3 regions of the Arthrobacter sp. R1-13 genome follow, and region 2 is predicted to be linked to each of the others. Evidence: riboswitches for the same ligand, from Rfam matches in the RefSeq annotation. Region 2 holds a riboswitch; each other region holds the start of a gene.
What was found. A riboswitch is a leader RNA that binds a small molecule or an ion and turns the genes downstream of it on or off. The one in region 2 is predicted to bind thiamine pyrophosphate.
Positions count from the first base shown of each region.

Region 1 (7,084 bases), 340 kb from region 2:
CACCGGGAACGGCTAGCTTGTCGAAGCCGGGATCGTCCCTTCCCACAACGCGCTGCAGGGCAGGAATGCCGAAGCCCAGGGTTTTGCCCGTACCCGTCTTGGCCTGGCCGATGATGTCGTGGCCGGAAAGGGCCACCGGGAGCGTCATGGCCTGGATAGGGAACGGATGGGTAATCCCGGCGTCGGCGAGGGATTCGACGATGTCGGCCCGGACGTTGAAGTCGGCGAAAGACTTTTCCTCGATCTCGTGCGGTTTTTCGTCCGAGATGATGGTTTCTTCAGGCTCGATCGATTCCGTTCCGGTGTCGTCGGTCAGAAGTTGGTGCGTGTGCAATTCACTCACAGTGGAGTTTCCTTATTCATTTGGGCTTAGGCGCTGCCTGCTCAACGGGGCGGTTTGATAGGCCGTTCCGGAGCACGCTCGGGCGCGCTAGCAAATCCAGTGGAAGCCGATCGCGGGCTATCTATGCTGGCACTGGTGACCAACTGGTGTGTCTCAAGATCGCGTAGGGGCGGGCTTGTTGATTCTTTAAAAGGAAGGAAATCAACGACCGGGCATCCATTACTACACCTTCAGTCTAGCTGTTGACACGAAAAGCACTGGACGCGACCCGATTTGGGTCAGTCCACGAGCTCGAGCAAGACCTCCGGGGCCGAGATGTCGCAGGCCACCAGCCGGACCCTGACGTTGGTGCCGGGTTCGAGCTCTCCCGTACACCTGGCCGTGACCGCAGGTTCTGCAATCTGCACAATCCCGGAAGGTCCGGACCCGTTCAGGCTGCCGTTGCCATTGTTGCCGTTGCCGTTGCTGCCGCCGTTGCCGCCATTACCGTTGAGTTTGCCTTGCCGGGATCCGGAGATCACAACTGCTTCGAATTCCTGGCCGATGTGGTTGACCAGGAGCGCGGCTTCAACGGTGTTCAGGGCGAGGCGTTCCATCCTGCCGGCGAGCTGGTCGGAAGCGGCCATGATGGCTGGCAGCGACGGAAGGGCCTCGCGTGCCCAGCGGGGGACGTCACAGCCGTTGCTCAGTGCTTCACAGATGACCAGGACGAAGCGGTCCACGAGCCTGCGCAGCGGTGCTGTGGTGTGCGCATAACTGGCACCGATGGCCGATTGAATGGCGTTCTCCGGGACCGTTCCATCAAACGGGGTGTAGTTTGCTCCCCGGAACAACATCCCCGCCGAGTGCAGGATGGCCAGTTGCTTAGGATCCCGGGGATCGAGGGTGCGCAGGTATTCCCCGTAACTGAATTGACCATCCCAGGGCTTGCCAAGGGCCTGCGTCTGAGTTCGGAAATTATCGAGGGACCGCTCGTCGGGAGTGGGCATGGTCCGGAGAATGCCCACCTTGCCGTTCAGCATGAGTTTTGCGGCTGCCATGCCTGTCATCAGGGAAATCTGGGCGTTCCAGTCCTCAACCGGAAGCTGGGGTGTTGCAATGATCCGGTAGCCGCCGTCCGGAAGCTGTTGGATTTCCTGTTCGGGCATGTTCAGGCTTGCACCCTCTCTGCCCCGCTCCAGCTCGACCCGCTTGATCCCCACTTCCTTGAGCAGCTGCAACACGAGTGGCGCGGTTCCTGCATCAAGCTGTGTCTGGGCCTGCCTGTAGCTGAGCTTCGCCCGGCTCCGGACCGTCGCCCGGCGCACGGCAACCTTTGACACTTCTGCCGCCCGGTCGAGATCGAATTCCCAAACGAACGCCGAGCACAGCTGACCTTCCAACAGGCTGCCGGCCTGCTCGCTGATCACTTCGGGATGCAACGGGATGCGACCGTCGGGCGCGTAGAACGTCTGCCCCCGCCGTCGGGTTTCGGCGTCCAAAGGGCCGCCCGGCTCCACAAAGGAGGGCACGTCGGCGATGGCGTAGTAGACCTTGTAACCGTCACCGGCCCTGTCTATAAAAACAGCCTGGTCAAGGTCGGTGGAGGACGCCGGGTCAATGGTGATGAACTCGATGGCCGTGAGATCCAGGTCCGGAAGGCGGTGGTCCGCAACGGCCTTTTCAGCTTCTTTGAGGGCCTCGTCCGGGAAGGCGCCGGGCAGCTCCAGGCGGGTGCGCAGAGCACTGAGCGCCGCGGCCAGCTGGTTGCTCTGAGCGTGAACACTGGGAGCCAGACGATGATGTGACACGAAAATCAGGTTAGCCCGATTTGCGCCATTAGTCTTGGATCATGAGCACTTCCCCCACAGACAACGCTCGCCGGGACCGTTTCCTTGCGGACCTCCTGGGAGTCATGGCCTATGGGGAGCTTTCCGCCTTTGAGAGATACTCTGCGGACGCCCGTTACTCGCCCACCCTCCATGACCGGGCCGTTATGGGCAGGATCGCTGTGCTGGAATTCCAGCACTATGAACTGGTAAGTGCCAGGCTTGCAGGGTTGGGTGTTGATGCCGAGGAAGCCATGCTGCCATTCCAGCCCGCCATCGACCATTTCCACGATCGTACGCGCCCGGCGGACTGGTACGAGTCCCTGATGAAGGCGTACGTGATTGACACTGTTTCGGCTGATTTCTACCGTGCGGTGTCCGAGTACGTCGAGCCGGAAAGCAGGCAGCTGATCCGGCAGGTCCAGTCAGCCGAGGATGTCACGGAGATTCTTCGTGTACGGCTCAAGAAAGCGTTGTCCGATGATCCCAGGTTGGCGTCGAGGCTGGCCTTGTGGGGGAGGCGGTTGCTGGGGGAGGCTCTCACCCAGGCGCAGCGGGTGGGCTTCGAGCGTGCTTTCCTGTCGGGCCTCATAGCCAGCCAAGGTAATGACCCACCCGGGTCAGACTCAGGAGTGGGAATCGTCCGGGACGACGCCGAGGCCAAACTCATGGTTGCTGATTTGATGAAGGAGCTGGCGGGGAACCACTCCCGGCGCATGACCCAATTGGGCCTGACAGGCTAGCCAATCGGCTTCGGATGGTGAGACAGCTCGGTTGATCAGACCGTAAAGCCCGGGTCAGGCTCCGGCGTCGAGCACTTGCAGGATGGCCTTGGCTGCGGCCGCAGGATCGTCTGCCTCTGTAATGGCCCGGACCACCACTACACGCGAGGCGCCGGCGGCCACCACCTGCTCCACATTGGCGAGGTCGATGCCGCCGATTGCGAACCAGGGCAGGAGTATGCCGTCGACAGTCATTCGGTCTGCCGCCCTGATGGCGTCAGCCGCATAAGTGACGAGTTCAAGCCCGACGGCGGTCCGTCCGGGTTTAGTGGGAGTGGACCAGACCGGCCCGACACAGAAGTAATCCAGGCCGCTTCGCCCCGGTGATGCGGCAATAGCGGCATCAACCTCCCCCGGGGTATGAGTGGAAAGGCCGATCACTGTTTCACTGCCGACGAACGTCCTTGCCGAGTGCAGCGGGAGGTCCTTCTGGCCAAGGTGCAAGACGGGAGCGCCGGACAGGGACGCGATGTCTGCCCTGTCATTGACCGCCCACAGCCGCCCATGCCGCTGGGCCGCGGCCTGCAGGACTTCCAGCAGCTCCAGTTCCTCCGCAGCCTCCAGTTGCTTGTCCCGCAACTGGATGATGTCAACGCCCCCTGCGTAGGCGGCGTCGATGAAGTCCTCAAAGTCCCCCCGGCCCTGGCGGGAGTCGGTGCAGAGGTAGAGGCGGGCGGTGGTGTGGACGGCAGGCTCGGTCATGGCACCAGCCTAGTTCCTCTAAACTGGGGGAGTACCGCGGGAGCCCGCAGCAGCTGTCATAAACTGCCGGGCTGAGAGGGCGTCAGAGCCGACCGCTTGACCTGATCCGGTTAGTACCGGCGTAGGGAAGGAATCCAGTGCTCTCCCACTCAGCACTCTCTCCATCATCCAGCCACACAACGTCCACCGGCCCAATGCACGAGCCCGTCTCCGGCACGGATATCAGCGTGGATGTGGCAGTCATTGGCGGCGGAGTGGTGGGCCATGCCATCGCCTGGGAAGCTGCACTGAGTGGGCGCTCCGTGGTCCTGATTGACGATGCCCCCGGTACCGGCGCGAGCTGGGCCGCCGCCGGGATGCTGGCCCCGGTAACTGAATTGCACTACCAGGAGGAAGACCTGCTGGAACTCATGCTCGAGGCCTCAGCCCTCTGGCCTGCGTTCGCAGCCGGACTTGCCCCTGCCATCGACAGCCGTGTCAACGGACCCTCTGAAGCGGAGGCATCTGGTACCGGATACCTCACCACACCCACGCTCGTCATCGGCGCTGATGCTGCAGACCGCCGGGCGCTCGAGGATCTGAGGCGGGTGCAGGCAGCGAACGGGCTCACAGTGGAGCCACTGACAGTTCGTGAAGCACGCTCCATTGAGCCGCTGCTCAGTCCCGCCGTCTCCGGTGCCTACCGGATCGCCGCCGATCATCAGGTGGACCCTCGAAGGCTCCTTGCCCGGATCGCCGAAGCTCTGGCCGATCCCCAGCGTTCCGGGGGAACCTGCGAAATGCTCCCGGCGAGGGCCGCCGGCCTGCGATGGGATGGTGACCGCGTAGCCGGCGTCGTCCTGGACAACGGAAGAGCCATCCATGCCGGCGAGACTGTCCTGGCCAGCGGACTTGGAACAGGAAAACTGGACGGCCTTCCGCCGGGACTCGATCTTCCCTTGCGGCCTGTCTACGGGGATATCATCCGGCTCCGCGTCCCGGGCCACCTCCAGCCGCTCCTGACCTCAACGGTCCGGGGGATGGTTCATGGCGTGCCGGTGTACATCGTTCCAAGGGACGACGGGACTGTGGTGATCGGAGCCACGCAACGGGAAGCAGCCCTGGAAGCAGGTGCAGCAGAGGCAGCGGTCTCCGCCGGAGGTATTTACCAGTTGTTGCGCGACGCGCAGGTACTTCTCCCCGCAGTGGCCGAACTGGAGCTGCTTGAATGCACCGCCCGCGGCCGGCCCGGCACCCCTGACAATGCGCCGCTGCTGGGCAGGGTACGGGACCGCACAGGTGACGCTGACCTCTTGGGCCTCATTGTGGCGACAGGATTCTTCCGCCATGGCATACTTCTGGCTCCGGCGGCCGCATCAATCTGCCTGCAGCTGATGGAGGGCCGGTCTGATTCCCGGTGGGCAGTTTTCGAACCCGGACGATTCTCCCCAGGCTCCTCCGCCGGTCATGTCCGGCGTCACCCCGATCCGGCAACAGCCGGTACCTCTCCGCAGTAAGGAACAGCATGAACATCACCCTCAATGGCGCGGAGCGTGCCATCGACGACGGCGCCTCGGTCACCACGCTGGTAGCCCTGGTTACAGGTAAGAGCCTTGGCCCCGACGGCCAGGCAGCTGACGGTCAGAAACTTGGCGTTGCAGTTGCCCGCAACTCCGAAGTGGTTCCGCGGAGCCGCTGGTCACTGACGGCGCTCGCTGACGGCGACGACGTCGAACTGGTCACCGCAGTACAGGGAGGCTAGGCAAATGCATGAAGGCCCTACTCCAACAGGAAACGCAGGAAACATGATGGTAGCCACCACTTCCGGTCCGGCATACAAGGCGACCGACGAGCTGACCATAGACGGGGTCGATTTCAGTTCAAGGCTCATCATGGGAACCGGTGGGGCTCCAAGCCTTGACGGGCTCGGCGCCGCGCTGCTGGCCTCCGGGACGGAACTGACAACAGTTGCAATGCGCCGGTACTCACCGGCGCAAACGGGTTCCCTCTTCCAGCTCCTCGTGGAGCACAACATCCGGGTGCTGCCGAACACAGCGGGCTGCTTCACCGCCAGGGACGCAGTCATGACCGCCGAACTGGCCCGTGAGGCGCTTGAGACGGACTGGGTCAAACTGGAGGTCATCGCCGACGAACATACCCTCCTGCCCGACGCCGTGGAACTGGTCGAAGCGACCGAGCAGCTGGTTAACCGGGGATTCAAAGTATTTGCCTATACCAATGACGACCCCGTGCTGGCATTGCGCCTGGAAAACCTCGGTGCCGTCGCCGTGATGCCTTTGGGCTCGCCCATCGGGACCGGCCTGGGCATCCTGAACCCCCACAATATAGAGCTGATCGTTGCCAGGGCCTCTGTCCCGGTAGTGCTCGACGCCGGAATCGGTACCGCCTCGGATGCCGCCCTGGCCATGGAGCTCGGCTGTGACGCCGTATTGTTGGCTACCGCCGTCACGCGGGCCCAGAACCCGGTCCAGATGGGCGAGGCCTTCAAACACGCCGTCATCGCCGGTAGGCTGGCGAAAACCGCCGGCCGGATTCCGCGCCGTGAGCACGCCTTGGCGTCATCTGCCATGGAAGGCCGGGCCGAGTTCCTCTAGCCCGTCCTTCCGGGCACGGTTGCCTGGTTCAGCTTTCCGGGCCGGCCGACGGCGGACCTGTTCGCCTGCTATCAGTTCCAGGAGGGCGTCATGCCTGAACCAGTCGTACCTGAAAAAGCAGCCGTACTGACCCGGCCGCAGATTGACGAAGCGCTTGCCGGGCTACCGGACTGGCGTTACCGCCTCGGGGGCCTGGTGACCGTCTACAAATTGCCGGCGGCCGCCAAAGCGCTGGACCTCATTGCCGCCGTCGGACGTTTGGCAGAAGAACAGGACCATCACCCTGACCTCGATTGGCGGTTCAACAGGGTGTTCATCCGCTTTACGTCCCATGACGCGGGATCGGAAGTCACCCGACGGGACATTACCGCCGCGACGTCGGTGAGCGCAGAGGCGGAAGCGGCAGGCGCAACTGCTGAACCAGGCCTCTACAGAACTATCGAAATCGCCATAGACTCAGCCGATCCCGCCGAAATCTCAGAGGTGTGGCGCGTTGCCCTCGGGTACAAAAAGGGCCGCTACGGGGACCTGGTGGACCCGTATGGAAGGGGGCCCGGCCTCTGGTTCCAGAACACGTCCACGCCAAATCCCAACCGCCTTCACCTGGATGTCCACCGAAGCAAGCAGGAGTCCGGCCCTACGCTGGAGAAGACCGCCGGCACAGGCGCCCTGATGGACTACGGCCACGCCCCTCATTGGGTTGTTGTGACTGACGCCCAAGGCAACCGGTTGTGCCTGTGCACCGAAGAAGGCCACGAGCCGGACCTCTGAGGACCCGCTGTGGCGTTGCCCGGTTAGACCCGCGTCCCGTTAGACCCTTTTAGAGCCCGATCCGTTAGAGCCTCAGTGCGGCAG
Region 1 is NZ_CP096420.1:3,112,354-3,119,437, reverse strand. It holds gene M1D88_RS14390 (DEAD/DEAH box helicase) at 1-343, opposite strand, end outside; gene M1D88_RS14385 (RNB domain-containing ribonuclease) at 622-2,133, opposite strand; gene M1D88_RS14380 (ferritin-like fold-containing protein) at 2,175-2,894, shown strand; gene thiE (thiamine phosphate synthase) at 2,949-3,635, opposite strand; TPP riboswitch at 3,662-3,781, shown strand; gene thiO (glycine oxidase ThiO) at 3,830-5,131, shown strand; gene thiS (sulfur carrier protein ThiS) at 5,140-5,376, shown strand; gene M1D88_RS14360 (thiazole synthase) at 5,420-6,229, shown strand; gene M1D88_RS14355 (4a-hydroxytetrahydrobiopterin dehydratase) at 6,320-7,000, shown strand; gene M1D88_RS14350 (hypothetical protein) at 7,065-7,084, opposite strand, start outside.
Region 1: it holds a riboswitch for thiamine pyrophosphate, as region 2 does, so the genes downstream of both, thiO (glycine oxidase ThiO) here and thiC (phosphomethylpyrimidine synthase ThiC) in region 2, are expected to answer to the same signal.

Region 2 (7,084 bases):
AAGGTACCCCGGCGACTTTCAGGCGGTCGGCGAGCGCCCCGACGTCGTCCCCTGCGGGAACTTCAATGAGAACTTCCCCCAGCCCCAGCGTGTCCTTGCGTGGTCCGGCGCCGCGGCTGTTCCAGACATTCATGGCCATGTGGTGGTGATAGCCACCGGCGGAGACAAAAAGGGCCTGACCGTGCCAGCCGGCGGTCTTTTCAAAGCCCAGCGTATCCACGTAGAAGTCCTGGGCCGTCTGGACGTCGCCTACCTGGAGGTGGACGTGCCCGACGCCGGCACCCGACTCCCGCTGTTCGGAGACTCTCTCTTCGGTCAGGTGGCGCTGCAGGTAGTGCTGAGGGGGAAGAGGCAAGCTGTCCATTACAACGTTCTTGCCATCCCATGACCACGCCTCACGGGGGCGGTCCCAGTAGAGTTCGATGCCGTTACCTTCGGGATCGTTGAAGTAGAAGGCTTCGCTCACCAGGTGATCGGCGCTTCCCGTGAACAACCGGGGCTCGTAGTGGGCTGCCGTTGCCACGGTGGCCGCAAGGGCCGGCTGGTCTTCGAACAACAAGGCTGTATGGAAGAGCCCTGCTTCGCCACGGGAAGGAACAGCCAGTCGGGGAGCTGCAGCAAGGTGGACCAGGGGCTGGCGGCGCCGGCCCAGGTAGAGCCCGCCATCCTGCTCCGCCACGATCTCCAGTCCGAGGGCGCGCTGGTAGTAATCGGTCATCAGCGTCAGGTCCCGTACCTTGAGCATCACTGTGCCCATGGTGAGGTCGGCGGGAAGCAGATCCTGGCTGCTCGTTTCCGTGGTCATAATTCACTCCTGGTTCGGGGGCCGCCCGGATCGGCGACCTGCACTCATAGAGTTAAATTACTTGAAGGTTCAATTTATTCCCTCATTGAGCATTTCCCCTTGTTAGCACTTCCCCTAACGAAGCACTTCCCCTCTGAGCACGATATGGCGGAGCGTCTTCAGGGTAGTCAGGGATTCGCGGGGGTCTTCGGCGCACACCAGCACATCGGCGCTGGCACCTTCGGTCAAGCCTTCGGCGTCCAGCCAGGAGCGTGCAGCCCAGGCCGCAGAGTCCAGTGCCGCAGCGGCAGGGAGCCCTGCGGCATTCAGGGCGAGGACTTCGTCCACGATCCGTCCGTGGGCTATGACTGTTCCCGCATCTGTGCCGGCAAGGATTCGCACTCCCGCTTCGAATGCCTCCAGGACGCGCTCATTGCGCCGTGCCCACAAGGACCGCATATGGGCGGCGTAGACCGGGAACTTCGCATCTGCCCGTTTGGCGATATCTGGAAAGGTTCCGATGTTGACCAGGGTGGGAACCAAGGCAACACCCTGCTCGATGAAGCGGGGGATGTGGCGCGGAAGGAGGCCGGTTCCGTGTTCGATGCAGTCAATCCCGGCGTCGAGCATGTCATCCAGCGTGTCCTCGGCAAAACAGTGGGCGGTGACCCGGGCACCCTCCTCGTGCGCCGCGAGAACGGCATCCTTCACCGCCCAGGACGGAAAACAAGGGGCGAGATCCCCGGCGTCGCGGTCTATCCAGTCCCCCACAAGTTTGATCCACCCATCACCCGCACGGGCCTGCTTCCTCACGGTTTCCGCCAGATCCCGGGGCTCCACCTCCAGGGCGAGGTTCTTCAGGTAGCGGCGCGTCCTGGCAACATGCCTGCCGGACCTGATGATCCGTGGCATGTCCCTGCGGTGCTGAAGCCATCTGGTATCGCTGGGGGAGCCGGCATCGCGGACCAGCAGGGTGCCGGCATTCCTGTCTTGCAGGGCCTGCGCCTCGGCCACATGGTCAGGCACTTCACCCTCCGGGCCCAGGCCGATGTGGCAATGGGCATCGGCGAGCCCTGGCATCACCCAGCCATCGAGGACGACGCCGGGGTTTCCTGCGGGACGACGAAAGGTCAGCTTCCCGTCTACTGCCCACATTCCGTGTCGCTCCAAGTCAGGTGATGTGAGCACCGTTCCGCTGAATTCAATTATTTTCGGCACGGACAAAAGCCTAACGGCGGACCACCGCAGGATGTTCCCTGGCATGGCGATGCTGCGGCGCCCCGGTTTGTGGGACGCCTCGGGTTGCAGGAGGCATCGGTGTGATAGCTTCATTTACGACCACACGGGTGCCCTTGCAGGGGCTGAGATCGGGCTGACGCAGCCTGCGACCGTTGAACCTGTCCGGGTAATGCCGGCGAAGGAAGTGAGTATTCCCTTGAGTACCCCAGAATCACAGCACAGCCCTGTCCAAATTCCCTCCGGCGAAACGCAGTCCCTGAAGTCACACTCCCTCACCTACGTCTCCGGCGAAGGAAACGGAATCAAGGTGCCGGTGACTGCAATCGCCTTGGAGGACTCCCCCAACGGCGATAGAAACGGTCCTTTCCACGTCTACCGCACGGCCGGTCCCGGCAGCGACCCGGTGGTCGGTCTCAGGCCGTTCCGTTCCGAATGGATAGAAGCCCGCGGGGACACAGAGCCGTACAGCGGACGGGAGCGCACCCTGCTCGACGACGGCCGCTCGGCTGTCCGTCGGGGAGCAGCCTCAGAGGAGTGGAAAGGAGCGCAGCCGGTGCCCCGCCGTGCCGTCGGCGGCAGGACGGTCACCCAGATGCACTACGCGCGTCAGGGAATGATCACCCCGGAAATGCGGTTTGTGGCTCTCCGCGAAAATTGCGATGTTGAGTTGGTCCGCAGCGAGCTGGCGGCAGGCCGGGCCATCATCCCGAACAATATTAACCACCCCGAGTCCGAGCCCATGATCATCGGCAAGGCCTTCTTGGTAAAGATCAACGCGAACATCGGAAACTCGGCCGTGACAAGCTCTATCGCCGAAGAGGTGGACAAGCTGCAGTGGGCTACCCAGTGGGGAGCCGACACAGTGATGGACCTCTCTACCGGCGATGACATCCACACCACCCGCGAGTGGATCATCCGCAACTCTCCCGTGCCCATCGGCACCGTCCCCATCTACCAGGCACTGGAGAAGGTCAATGGAGAAGCCAACGCCCTGACCTGGGAGATCTTCCGCGACACCGTCATTGAACAGTGCGAGCAGGGCGTGGACTACATGACCATCCACGCCGGCGTCCTGCTCCGCTACGTGCCGCTCACAGCCAACCGCGTCACAGGCATCGTGTCACGGGGCGGCTCCATCATGGCCGGCTGGTGCCTCGCCCACCACGAGGAGAACTTCCTTTACACCCACTTCGACGAGCTGTGCGATATTTTCGCGATGTACGACGTCGCGTTTTCGCTGGGTGACGGGTTACGGCCCGGTGCCACAGCAGACGCCAACGACGCCGCACAGTTCGCCGAGCTCGACACGCTTGCCGAGCTCACCCAGCGGGCCTGGGATTTTGATGTCCAGGTGATGGTGGAGGGTCCCGGCCACATCCCGTTCCACCTGGTGCGGGAGAACGTGGAGCGCCAGCAGGAGCTCTGCAAGGGCGCGCCGTTCTACACCCTGGGCCCGCTCGTCACCGATGTCGCCCCGGGGTATGACCACATTACGTCGGCTATTGGGGCCACCGAGATCGCCCGCTATGGCACCGCCATGCTCTGCTACGTCACCCCCAAGGAACACCTGGGCCTGCCGAACAAAGACGACGTGAAGACTGGTGTGATCACCTACAAGATCGCCGCCCACGCCGCAGACCTTGCGAAAGGGCATCCCGGAGCGCACGAGCGGGACGATGCACTTTCCAAGGCGCGGTTCGAATTCCGCTGGCGGGACCAGTTCGCACTCTCACTCGATCCGGTAACCGCCGAGGCTTTCCATGACGAAACACTCCCGGCCGAACCAGCCAAGACTGCCCATTTCTGCTCCATGTGCGGTCCCAAGTTCTGCTCCATGCGGATCAGCCAGGACATTCGGAACGAGTTCGGGTCTGCGGAGGCCCAGGCGCAGGTTGCAGAAATAGCTGCGTTGACGGCCGGCATGCGGGAGAAAAGCGAGGAATTCCTCGCCGCCGGCGGAAAGGTGTATCTGCCCGAATTGCTGGTGCCGGCAAATGATGGCACCAGGATCAGGAAGCCCGGGACTGCTGACGCCGGCTGACGTCAGCCAGGAATGACCGGATAATGCGGTCTCCCTCTACGGAATCGTGAGGCCGGTGCCCTCCCGCCGCAGTCCGGTGAAGGGCACCGGTTTCGCGCAGATAAGCAGCGATCTCCTCATAGAGCGGCTCCCACCCGCCAGTGAGGACCAGGGTTGGTACCCCCGGCACAATGTGGAGCGGCGCTTCCCACGGCGGAGCCTGGAGCCGGAGCCGCCTGGCGGCCTTGCGAGCCTCGGGGGTGGTTGGCCCGGGCGCTTCGGCCGAAAAAGCACGGCGGACGAATTCCCGCTGGAAGTCTTCGTCCCCAAGCTGGTGCCTGATGTCGAAGAGCGGCTCCATGAGGGACCTGTGGGCCGCGGTCGCGGGAAGTTCAGCCGTCAAGGAGAGGCAGGCGGGCTCCACCAGTGTCAGGGAGTACACCAGATCCGGGCGTTCCACTGCTGCCATCATTGCCGAGATGGCGCCCTGGGAATGCGCCACCACATGACCACCGGCGGCTCCGCGCCCCTCATCGCTCAACGCCCCCAGAATGATGGCAGTATCAGCGGCGAAGTCGGTCTCAAGTGGCTCCGACTGGGGGTCGAATCCGTACCGCCGCAGGAAGAGGGCATCATAGGCCAGTGCCATGCCGTGCTGTTTGGGCCAGGCAGCCGATCCAAAGCTGCCTGAGCCGTGGACGAACACTACCCGCTGCTTGAACATGACCCAACCCTAAGGCAAGGCCCGGGCAATGTGCCCGGGCGACATCGATGCCTTGGTTACTTACTTGTTTCCGCCGAGGAACTTATCGAAGCCCTTGGGCAGGTTCAGCTGGGCGGGATCGAAGTCGCCGCTCTGTTGGCCGAAGGCGGCACCGGTGGGAAGAGCTTTGGCAGCCTGCGAGCGCCGGGTCTCGGCGTCGCGCAGTTCCTGGGCCGCCTTGGCAGGGTTACCCGACCTTGCCTTCTTCTTCGGGGCGTTCTTCGCACCCTTGCGGGCTCCCCCACCGTTTCCTGCTCCGGGCATGCCGGGCATGCCGGGCATGCCGCCGCCCTGGGCCATCTTCTTCATCATCTTCTGGGCCTGGGCGAAGCGTTCAAGCAGTCCATTCACCTCAGAGACGTGCACACCGGAACCACGGGCAATACGCGCCCGGCGTGAGCCGTTGATGATTTTCGGCGCAACGCGTTCGTGGGGCGTCATGGACCGGACAATGGCTTCAACCCGGTCGATCTCCCGCTCGTCGAACTGCTCCAGCTGCTGGCGGATGTTTTGGGCGCCCGGCATCATCATGAGCATTTTCTTCATGGAACCCATGTTGCGGATCTGCTGCATCTGGGCCAGGAAATCGTCAAGGGTGAAGTCTTCCTGGTCGGCGAATTTCTTCGCCATCCGGGCAGCTTCGTCCTTGTCCCAGGACTTCTCGGCCTGCTCAATAAGGGTGAGGACGTCACCCATATCGAGGATGCGGGAGGCCATGCGGTCGGGGTGGAAGAGTTCGAAGTCATCCAGGCTTTCACCGGTGGACGCGAACATGACGGGCTTCCCCGTGACGGAGGCAATCGAGAGCGCAGCACCACCGCGGGCGTCGCCGTCGAGCTTGGAGAGCACAATGCCCGTGAAGTTCACACCTTCATCGAAGGCCAGCGCCGTGTTGACAGCGTCCTGGCCGATCATGGCGTCGACGACGAACAGCACTTCGTTGGGGACGATGGCCCGGCGGATGTTCCGTGCCTGATCCATCATGTCGGTGTCCACACCGAGACGTCCGGCGGTATCGACGATGACGACGTCATGCAGTTTCTGCCGCGCTTCCTCCACTCCTGCCTTGGCAACGGCAACAGGATCGCCGGCCGGGTGCTCAAGCTCGGAGGTGGCGCCGGGGTGCGGTGCGAAGACGGGAACACCCGCCCGCTTGCCCACCACCTGCAGCTGGGTCACGGCATTGGGCCGCTGGAGGTCGCAGGCAACGAGGATGGGACTGTGGCCCTGGGACTTCATCCATTTGGAGAGCTTGCCGGCGAGCGTCGTCTTTCCTGCACCCTGCAGACCCGCCAACATGATGATGGTGGGGCCGGTCTTGGCGAGGCGGATACGTCGGGTTTCACCGCCAAGGATCTCGACGAGTTCCTCATTGACGATCTTCACGATCTGCTGACTCGGGTTCAGGGCCCCTGAAACCTCAGCCCCCAGCGCGCGCTCGCGCACCCGTGCGGTGAATTCACGCACCACAGGTACGGCAACGTCGGCATCCAGGAGTGCACGACGTATTTCACGGACCGTGGCATCAACATCCGCCTCGGTGAGGCGGCCCTTGCCGCGGAGATTCTTGAAGGTTGCTGCCAACCGGTCAGAGAGTGAATTGAACACGCGCCGTGCACTTCTTTCAGTTGTTCTCGGATGACGGCCAATCAGGCGCGCCAACGTCGTGGACTGGTGTTCGTCCGGACTGCTCGTCCGGACGGACTGCCTCGACAACGGGACTCGACTATCTAGGGTACCAAGAGCAACCTTCAAGATGGCATGCTGGCAGGGTGACCAGCCAATCAAGTGTAAAAACCCTCCTCATTCTGGGCGCTTCCGGTGATCTCACCGGGCGGCTCCTGCTGCCCGGGCTCGCCAGATTGGCCGCAAAGGGCCGTGCAGGCAGCCTCAGGCTCGTGGGCGCAGGCTCGGACCCGTGGACGCCGGAACAGTGGCTTGAGCGGGTGGAGACCTCCTTCGCGGATGCGCTTGGCGAGGCGGATCCTGCCGGAAAGCCGGAACTGGAGAGGATCGCGGGGTCCACGGGCTACCATCAGCTGGACGTGACGGCTGGCGGGGAGCTGGGAGCCCTGCTGAAAGAGCTGGAGGGCCCGGTGGCCGTCTACTTTGCGCTCCCACCGCAGGTCAGCCAGAAAGCCTGTGAAGTCCTTACCCCGGAGGAGGTTCCGCGGGGGACGCGGCTGGTGATGGAAAAGCCGTTCGGATCCAGCGAGGCCACGGCCCGGGAGCTGAACAACACTCTGGTGGGCCTTGTTCCGGAGGACCACATCCATCG
Region 2 is NZ_CP096420.1:2,768,514-2,775,597, forward strand. It holds gene M1D88_RS12805 (VOC family protein) at 1-805, opposite strand, end outside; gene M1D88_RS12810 (amidohydrolase family protein) at 920-2,002, opposite strand; TPP riboswitch at 2,117-2,224, shown strand; gene thiC (phosphomethylpyrimidine synthase ThiC) at 2,220-4,064, shown strand; gene M1D88_RS12820 (alpha/beta fold hydrolase) at 4,033-4,767, opposite strand; gene ffh (signal recognition particle protein) at 4,828-6,414, opposite strand; gene M1D88_RS12830 (glucose-6-phosphate dehydrogenase) at 6,579-7,084, shown strand, end outside.

Region 3 (7,084 bases), 1.4 Mb from region 2:
CCGGCCAGCAGGCTGATGCCCGTACCAAGCAACTTGATGAAAAAACTCATTTCCAGGGGCTCCTAACAGTAAAACAGGAGGAAACGGGACTTCCCCTAGACTAACGGCATCGTCGACGGAGTTCGGCCAAGGGCGGCACAGAGGGGCGCTGTATAGTGCCCGCTATGGACGACAAGGGGATTCTGCACCAGTACCTGAGCACCCGCAGGGCCAACCTCCTGGGAAAACTCGACGGCTTATGCGAATACGATGCCCGCAGGCCAATGACGCCTACGGGCACCAACCTGCTGGGCTTGGTCAAGCATGTAGCAAGCGTTGAACTGGACTACTTCGGGCTGGTCTTCGGACGGCCCAGCGGACGCGACCTGCCCTGGCTGAGCGATGACGCAGAACCGGACGCCGATCTGTGGGCGGCCCCTGAGGAAACGCGCGAGGAGATCATCGAGCTGCACCATTTCGCCGCTGCACATACCGATGCCACCATCGCGGCGCTCCCGCTGGATGCCTCAGGTGAGGTTCCGTGGTGGCCGGAAGAACGACGCCGGGTGACTCTCCACCAGATCCTTGTCCATATGTGCGTGGAGACCGCCCATCACCTGGGGCACGCCGATATCCTCCGCGAACTCATTGACGGCTCTGCAGGCCAGCGGACGGGCGATCCGAATCTCTCGGTACGCAGCAGCGACGAGTGGGTGACTCACCGGGTCCGGCTTGAAGCCGCCGCGCGTGAGGCTGCTGTCCGGGAGGCAGCCGCCCTTGAGGCTACTGCCCGTGACGACGCTGCCAGCTAGGAGGCTGCTACTCCCGCCGTTCCTCTCGGACAGGTCTGAGACGGGCAGGCATCCCCTCCGCTGACACAGGCGGAAAGGTACACGTGAACTCGCCGCGGTAACCGAACAGGAAACCGAAGACAGGGTTCCGGACCTGCATCTGGATGGTGAACACGCCGCGCTGATCGTCATAAGCTTCGAACAGATCAGCTGTCCCCGTCAGGAAAGCGGGAAAGGTGAAACCCAGCCTGCCTTCGTAGAAGCGCTGCCCTTCGGACCTCAGGTGGAGGGACCCGTCCGGAAGGACTTCGAGCTTCAGATCTGTGGCCAGATGCTGGTGCGTCCCCAGGTAGTCCACAATGCCGCCCGTTTCTTCGCTGTAGATCATGGTGGCATCGAACCGGCGTTTCTTGCCCGGCTTCACAGTCATGGTCCGCACGAAGGTCACAGTCGGGCGCCCAAAGCCATCAACGTAGGGGTAGTTTTCGATGGTGAAGGGGATGTCCTTCCCCTGGTCTGGAAAGAGGATGTTCCGGAAAGCGCCGAAGCGGAGGAAAGGAACAGTCCACCACGCCCCGCGGCGCACTTCCGAGAAGTTGCCGCTTCCGATGCAGGCATAGCCTAAGTCAAGGTCCACGCCGAAGCGCCGTTGCAGCATCGGGTGCAGCCGGTGGAAATCCGGGCCCAGGGCCGTCGCGAAGATGGAGGTCATACCCCTGCCCCCTCAAGTTGTCGCTGGGTCCTGTGGTCCGGTTCCGGCAGTGTCTTCAGTGACGCCGGCGCTTCCGCCGGACCCCTGTCCGGTGGCTGACGAAGGCAGCGTTTTGCCTTGGGCACCGTTGGATGGGAGGGCAGCGTCAGGGCCAAAGCGCCAAGGGTCACGCCAAGTGCCGCAGCGGAAGCCGTGCGTGCCGCAACAGCATGGCGAAGGAGCGCCGCCGCTCCGGCGAGGCCGGCGGTGCGCGCTGCCGCGTCAAGGAACCACGCGTTGCGGCTCCGGGCCGGATCAACGCCCGACTCGGCCCACAGACGAAGCCGGTCAAAGCTTAACGATGTCGCCCAGCCGAGACCGGGGCGGATGAACCGTGCGTCCAGCGTTCGCCCGATGGCGCCCATGCCGGGAGCATAGTTGTAGCCGGTGATGAAGCGGATGCCCTGATCCACGGGTACGTAACGCCAGTAGCCCGAGCCGGGACCGATCGGCGAGAGAGGGTTGCTGGTGGAGAACTTAAGCACCGACGTCGCCTGTCCGCCTGCTGTCGTTTTATTGCCCAGCGATGTGCCGATGCCACTGATGGCGTAAAACGGCAGCCGGAACTCATACCGGAACTGTGAATGCCCGTCGTTGCCAAGGCCCGTCGGGATGATCCTGGAGAACCGGAGATCCCAGCGCGGATGGAGGTCCGGGTCCTGGCTCAGCTCCCAAAGTCTTTCCATCGGGGCGTGGATCAGGATTTCAACGTAAATCTGCTTGCCGCGCGCGGGCACGTCCTTGCTTCGCATTTCCCCCATCTCAGGATCATAAGCGTGTCAGGGAGTCAACTGGTAACGCCGTCAGCCGGGCTTGATGTTCTGGTTGAGCCTGAAGAAGTTCGTCGGGTCGTACTTGCGCTTGAGTGCCTTGAGCCGGTCGTACTTGGCGGCACCGTAGGCCTGCCTGACCCGCTCCTCGCCCTCTTCCATGAGGAAGTTGACGTAGACGCTGGTGTGGTGGGGCTCGAGGGCCGCCCAGTAGTTGCGGGCCCATTCGCGCTCAGCATCGAAGCCGTCGGCGGTCATGCTGTTGCCGTTGATGTTGAAGGTGAACCCGGCTTGGCGGCCATTGAACGCGGTGGCACCGTCTCCGACACGCCCCACCGCTCCGCCCATCTGCCAGAGACCGATGCTGGTGATCGGCGAGGTGATGCGCATGCCATGCTCGACGACGATGTCAATGACGTCGTCGTCCAGCGCTGCGACGTCACAGGACCGGACGTAGTAGGACCAGCCGTGGGGGAACGATGGATCGAACATCTTCTGATGCTCTAGAAAGGGTTTTGGCCGGCAAAGATCGAGCACAGGCGAACCGAATTCCTTGAGGGGTCGCAGGACCCGTTCGCCCTCCTCGACCTGTCCTGCATAGCAGGCTGCGATCGCAACGACGTGCTTTCCGACCAGGTCAGGCGGGACGACCGGCAGCGCCGGCGCCCTTCTCTGCACCGCGATGGTCATAAGCTCGTCGGGGCAGTCCCCGATCCAGTCCCGATAAAAGCGCAGCACTTCCGGAGCATCTTCCATCGGCCAGAAGACCGGACCCGCCATTACGTAGGGGCCCACAGGGTTAAGACGGAACTCGAACTGGGTGACTATGCCGAAGTTCCCGCCACCGCCCCGCACGCCCCAGAAGAGGTCGGCGTTCTGATCCTCGCTGGCCCTGACCAGTCCGCCTTCGGCGGTGACCACATCTACGGACAGAAGCTGATCAATCGTCAGCCCGTACTTGCGCATGACCCACCCGAGGCCGCCGCCCAGCGTGAGGCCCGCCACTCCGGTGTGGGTGACGATTCCCGAAGGAACAGCGAGACCGAACTCCTGCGTCTCGCGATCCAGCTCGCCAAGGAGTACGCCGGCTTGAACACGGGCCGTTCCGGCCTCGGGGTCCACTCGAATCCCTTTCATGGGACCGAGATCAATAAGCATGCCGTCGTCGCACACTGACAGCCCAGGGAAGCTATGACCGCCTCCCCGCACGGCGACCAGCAGGTCTTGCGAGCGGGCGAGCCGGAGGGCAGCGCGTATATCTGCGACACCGGTGCAGCGCGCTATGAGTGCGGGATAGCGATCAATCGATCCGTTCCACACCTTGCGATGGGCGTCGTAACCAACATCATCCGGCCGGAGGAGTTCACCCCGAAAGGATGTCTGTAGTTCATCGACAGCACCGCTGTCGATCTCCGTGCTCTCTGCCATAGCCTCACGGACCTCTCTTCTCTGAGCAGATTCCCACCGTTCGGACTAACTGACAAGAGGGAATCGGGGGACCAATCATCGGCTCAGGCGTGCTCCACCAGGGCCCTAAGGTTGGCTAGCGCCTTTTCGTCGTCTCGCTTGAACATCAGCGTCAGAAGGGGTATGGCGAACCGGGCCAGCCCGGTCACTTGGAAATCCACATTGCTGATGAGCCGACAGGTGTTGGCGCCGGTGGGCTCGACCAGATAGGAGGCGACTCCGGTCATCTTGCCCGAGGGAATCTCGAAGGCGACGAAGCGGCCGGGCTCGTATGCAATGAAGCGGTTACGGGCGACGACCTTCATCCCTGCGAATCGCCGCGTTAATTCATGCTCGGTGCCAACGCCGATAGGACCCAGCGTGATACGCCGTATCTCATCGATGCCGCTTTGCCATTGGGGAGCGTTCGTGTGGTCTGCAACGAAGTCGAAGACCTTTGAAGCCGGAGCCTGAAGCTCAATTCGCGATTCCAGTTGGAGCCTTCTCACGAGGTGTTCTCTCAGCGTCGGAGCCACGCCGTCGCGTGCGAGCTCATGAGGGCCGAAGTCATCGGACCGTTCAGTCCGTGACAGACCTGACAGGGCCATGGCAATGGAGAGGACGGTGCCGAGGACGGTCAGGGGAGTGGTTTTCATATCGGGGTGCCGGAAGGATGCCCGGACGCTGCGCTCACTCAGGTAGCCGTAGATGTACCCGAAGCCTAGCCATCCCAAGGCCCTCCCCACCCAGGGCCGCGGCTTGCCAAAGAGCATCAGGATGCCAATAGCTTGGGCCCCAAGGACCGGCCACGGCGCGGCCATCCCGCTGCCTAGGGCAGGGTTCCACATGTCCCGGGCGACGTTCTCGGGCTTCCCGCGCCCGGACGGAGTGTCATACGGCACCCGGTCACGGATCGCCTTCCGTGCGCCCGCAACGTGGACAAGCAGTTGCGCCATCGAAACCGCTGCGAGGATTTTCATGGTCCATCCCTTACATTGAACCGTGGCTGCAGGGTCAACGTAGCCCTCAGCGGGAAACGGGTCAATACCCCCAATCGGAACGGACAACCGGCACCTAGAGGCCCCGCCAGTCGGCAAGAGTCCTACGCCACCGATTGTGACATCGGCACAAAAATTTCAAGCACCGTCAGGTGTAAACTGGACAACGCCCACAAGGGCAGATTGATTACGACAGGGGAGCGCCGCCGTCGGGCATTACCGGGATTCCGGGAGTGCGATGGATGGGCGCTGAGAGTGCGGACAGCCGCAGACCCTCGAACCTGATCCGGTTAGTACCGGCGCAAGGGAGTCGAGTTCTCAGAGTGTCCGGCAGAAGCGGCGCAATCCGCGGTAGCCGGGGAGCACTTTCCCCTCCTGTTCCTCAGGAGGAAGACATGACTGGAATTTCTGCAAAGCAGACCCCCACTGCCAGCAAAAAGAGTTGGCGCGTTGTGGACATTGTGGTGGCGGCGCTGATTGCCGTCGCCGGAGGCGTGATCTTCTGGGCATGGTCCCAGGGCGCCAACGTTATTTCGGCTCCGCTTAATGCGGTTTACCCGCCCCTGACCGGGCTCTACGCAGGTGGCTGGATGATCCCCGCGGTGCTGGGGATGCTCATCATCCGTAAGCCGGGCGCGGCCCTCTTCTGCGAGACAGTGGCGGCAACGGGCGAGCTCCTCATGGGCTCGCAGTACGGCACCACCGTGCTGATTTCCGGCCTGCTGCAGGGCCTTGGCGCCGAACTGGTGTTCGCGGCGTTTGTGTACAAGAAGTTCAACCTTCCGGTCGCTTTGCTTGCCGGCGCCGGGGCGGGACTGTTCTGCGGCCTGAACGATTCGTTCGCGCCCTGGGGCTGGAACATCGCCTACGCAGCCGGCGACAAGGCAGCCTACATCCTGTTCACGGCAATCTCGGGTGCCGTCATTGCCGGGGCCCTGTCTTGGATCGCCACCCGTGGCCTCGCGAAGACCGGAGTTTTGAGCTCCTTCGCCTCCCGTAAGGCTGCGACGGAGCCCGTCTTCTCCTGATGACTCCGATTCGCGACGGCGGCGTCCGCCCTGCCGGGGTAACGGCACAAGGGTGGGCCTGGCGGCACGCCGGGAGGCCCAGCCCTGCCGTCCAAGGGCTTGATCTGGACATCCGCCCGGGGGAGCGGGTGCTCCTGCTCGGCCCCTCGGGTGCCGGTAAGTCCACGCTCCTGCACGCCCTCGCGGGGGTGCTCGGCGACACGAACGACGACGGCGAGGCCGGGGACTCCGACGAGTCCGGTTCGCTGCTCATTGACAGCCAGCCGCCACGTGCCCAGCGCGGGCGTGCCGGGCTAATGCAGCAGGATCCGGAAACGCAGGTGATCCTGTCCCGGCTCGGCGACGACGTCGCGTTCGGTGCCGAAAACCTTGCAGTACCCCGGGCGGAGATCTGGGCACGTGTGCATGAGGCGCTCGACGACGTCGGGCTGGGTCACTTGCCGTTGGACCACCCGACGTCCGCCCTGTCCGGCGGGCAAAAGCAGCGCCTGGCGCTCGCCGGCATCCTGGCCATGCGTCCCGGACTCATTCTGCTGGATGAGCCCACCGCCAACCTCGATCCAGCCGGGGTGCTGGAAGTCCGTGACGCCGTGAGCCGTTGTCTGGAGAAGACCGGCGCAACCCTGGTGGTGGTAGAGCACCGTGTTGCGGTGTGGAAAGACCTTGTGGACCGCATCGTGGTGCTGCAGCCGGGAGCTTCGAATGAGGGCGCGGTGCTCATTGACGGAACGCCTGACCGGGTCCTGGAGCAGGCAAAGGAGATGCTGATCAGGGCGGGCGTCTGGGTTCCCGGCCATATTCCGGCGACCCGCCCGCGGGGTTCAGTTGCTGCGTTGCCCCCCGGCAGCACCGGTACCGGCCAGCTGCTCCTCGCCGCGGAAGAGCTTGCGGTCTCGCGTGAACAGCCCCGGCGTCGCGGCTTCAAGACGCTTCCTCCCACACCCGTGCAAAGCGGGATATCGGCGCAGGTTCGCGCCGGCGAAGCTCTGACCGTCACGGGGCCTAACGGCTCGGGAAAGTCCACCTTTGCCCTCACGCTGGCCGGGCTGCTGAAGCCTGTGGCCGGAGCGGTATCTGCCACCCTTGAGCTCAGCGCCGGCGCAGGAATTGATCCATACAAGTGGAAGGCCGAACAGCTGATTTCCAGGATCGGCACGGTGTTCCAGGAACCTGAGCACCAGTTTGTCACCGGCAGAGTCTTGGACGAGCTCCTTTTCGGCCCCCGGCATCTGGGTCATGGCGAGGAACGCGTCGACGAACTCCTGGAGCGGCTCAGGCTCACTTCCCTCGTGGACGCCAACCCCTACACACTGTCCGGAGG
Region 3 is NZ_CP096420.1:4,170,553-4,177,636, reverse strand. It holds gene M1D88_RS19390 (DUF4235 domain-containing protein) at 1-50, opposite strand, end outside; gene M1D88_RS19385 (DinB family protein) at 165-791, shown strand; gene M1D88_RS19380 (DUF4166 domain-containing protein) at 799-1,482, opposite strand; gene M1D88_RS19375 (hypothetical protein) at 1,479-2,273, opposite strand; gene M1D88_RS19370 (FAD-binding oxidoreductase) at 2,325-3,719, opposite strand; gene M1D88_RS19365 (SRPBCC family protein) at 3,803-4,717, opposite strand; TPP riboswitch at 4,920-5,061, shown strand; gene M1D88_RS19360 (ECF transporter S component) at 5,131-5,763, shown strand; gene M1D88_RS19355 (ABC transporter ATP-binding protein) at 5,763-7,084, shown strand, end outside.
Region 3: it holds a riboswitch for thiamine pyrophosphate, as region 2 does, so the genes downstream of both, M1D88_RS19360 (ECF transporter S component) here and thiC (phosphomethylpyrimidine synthase ThiC) in region 2, are expected to answer to the same signal.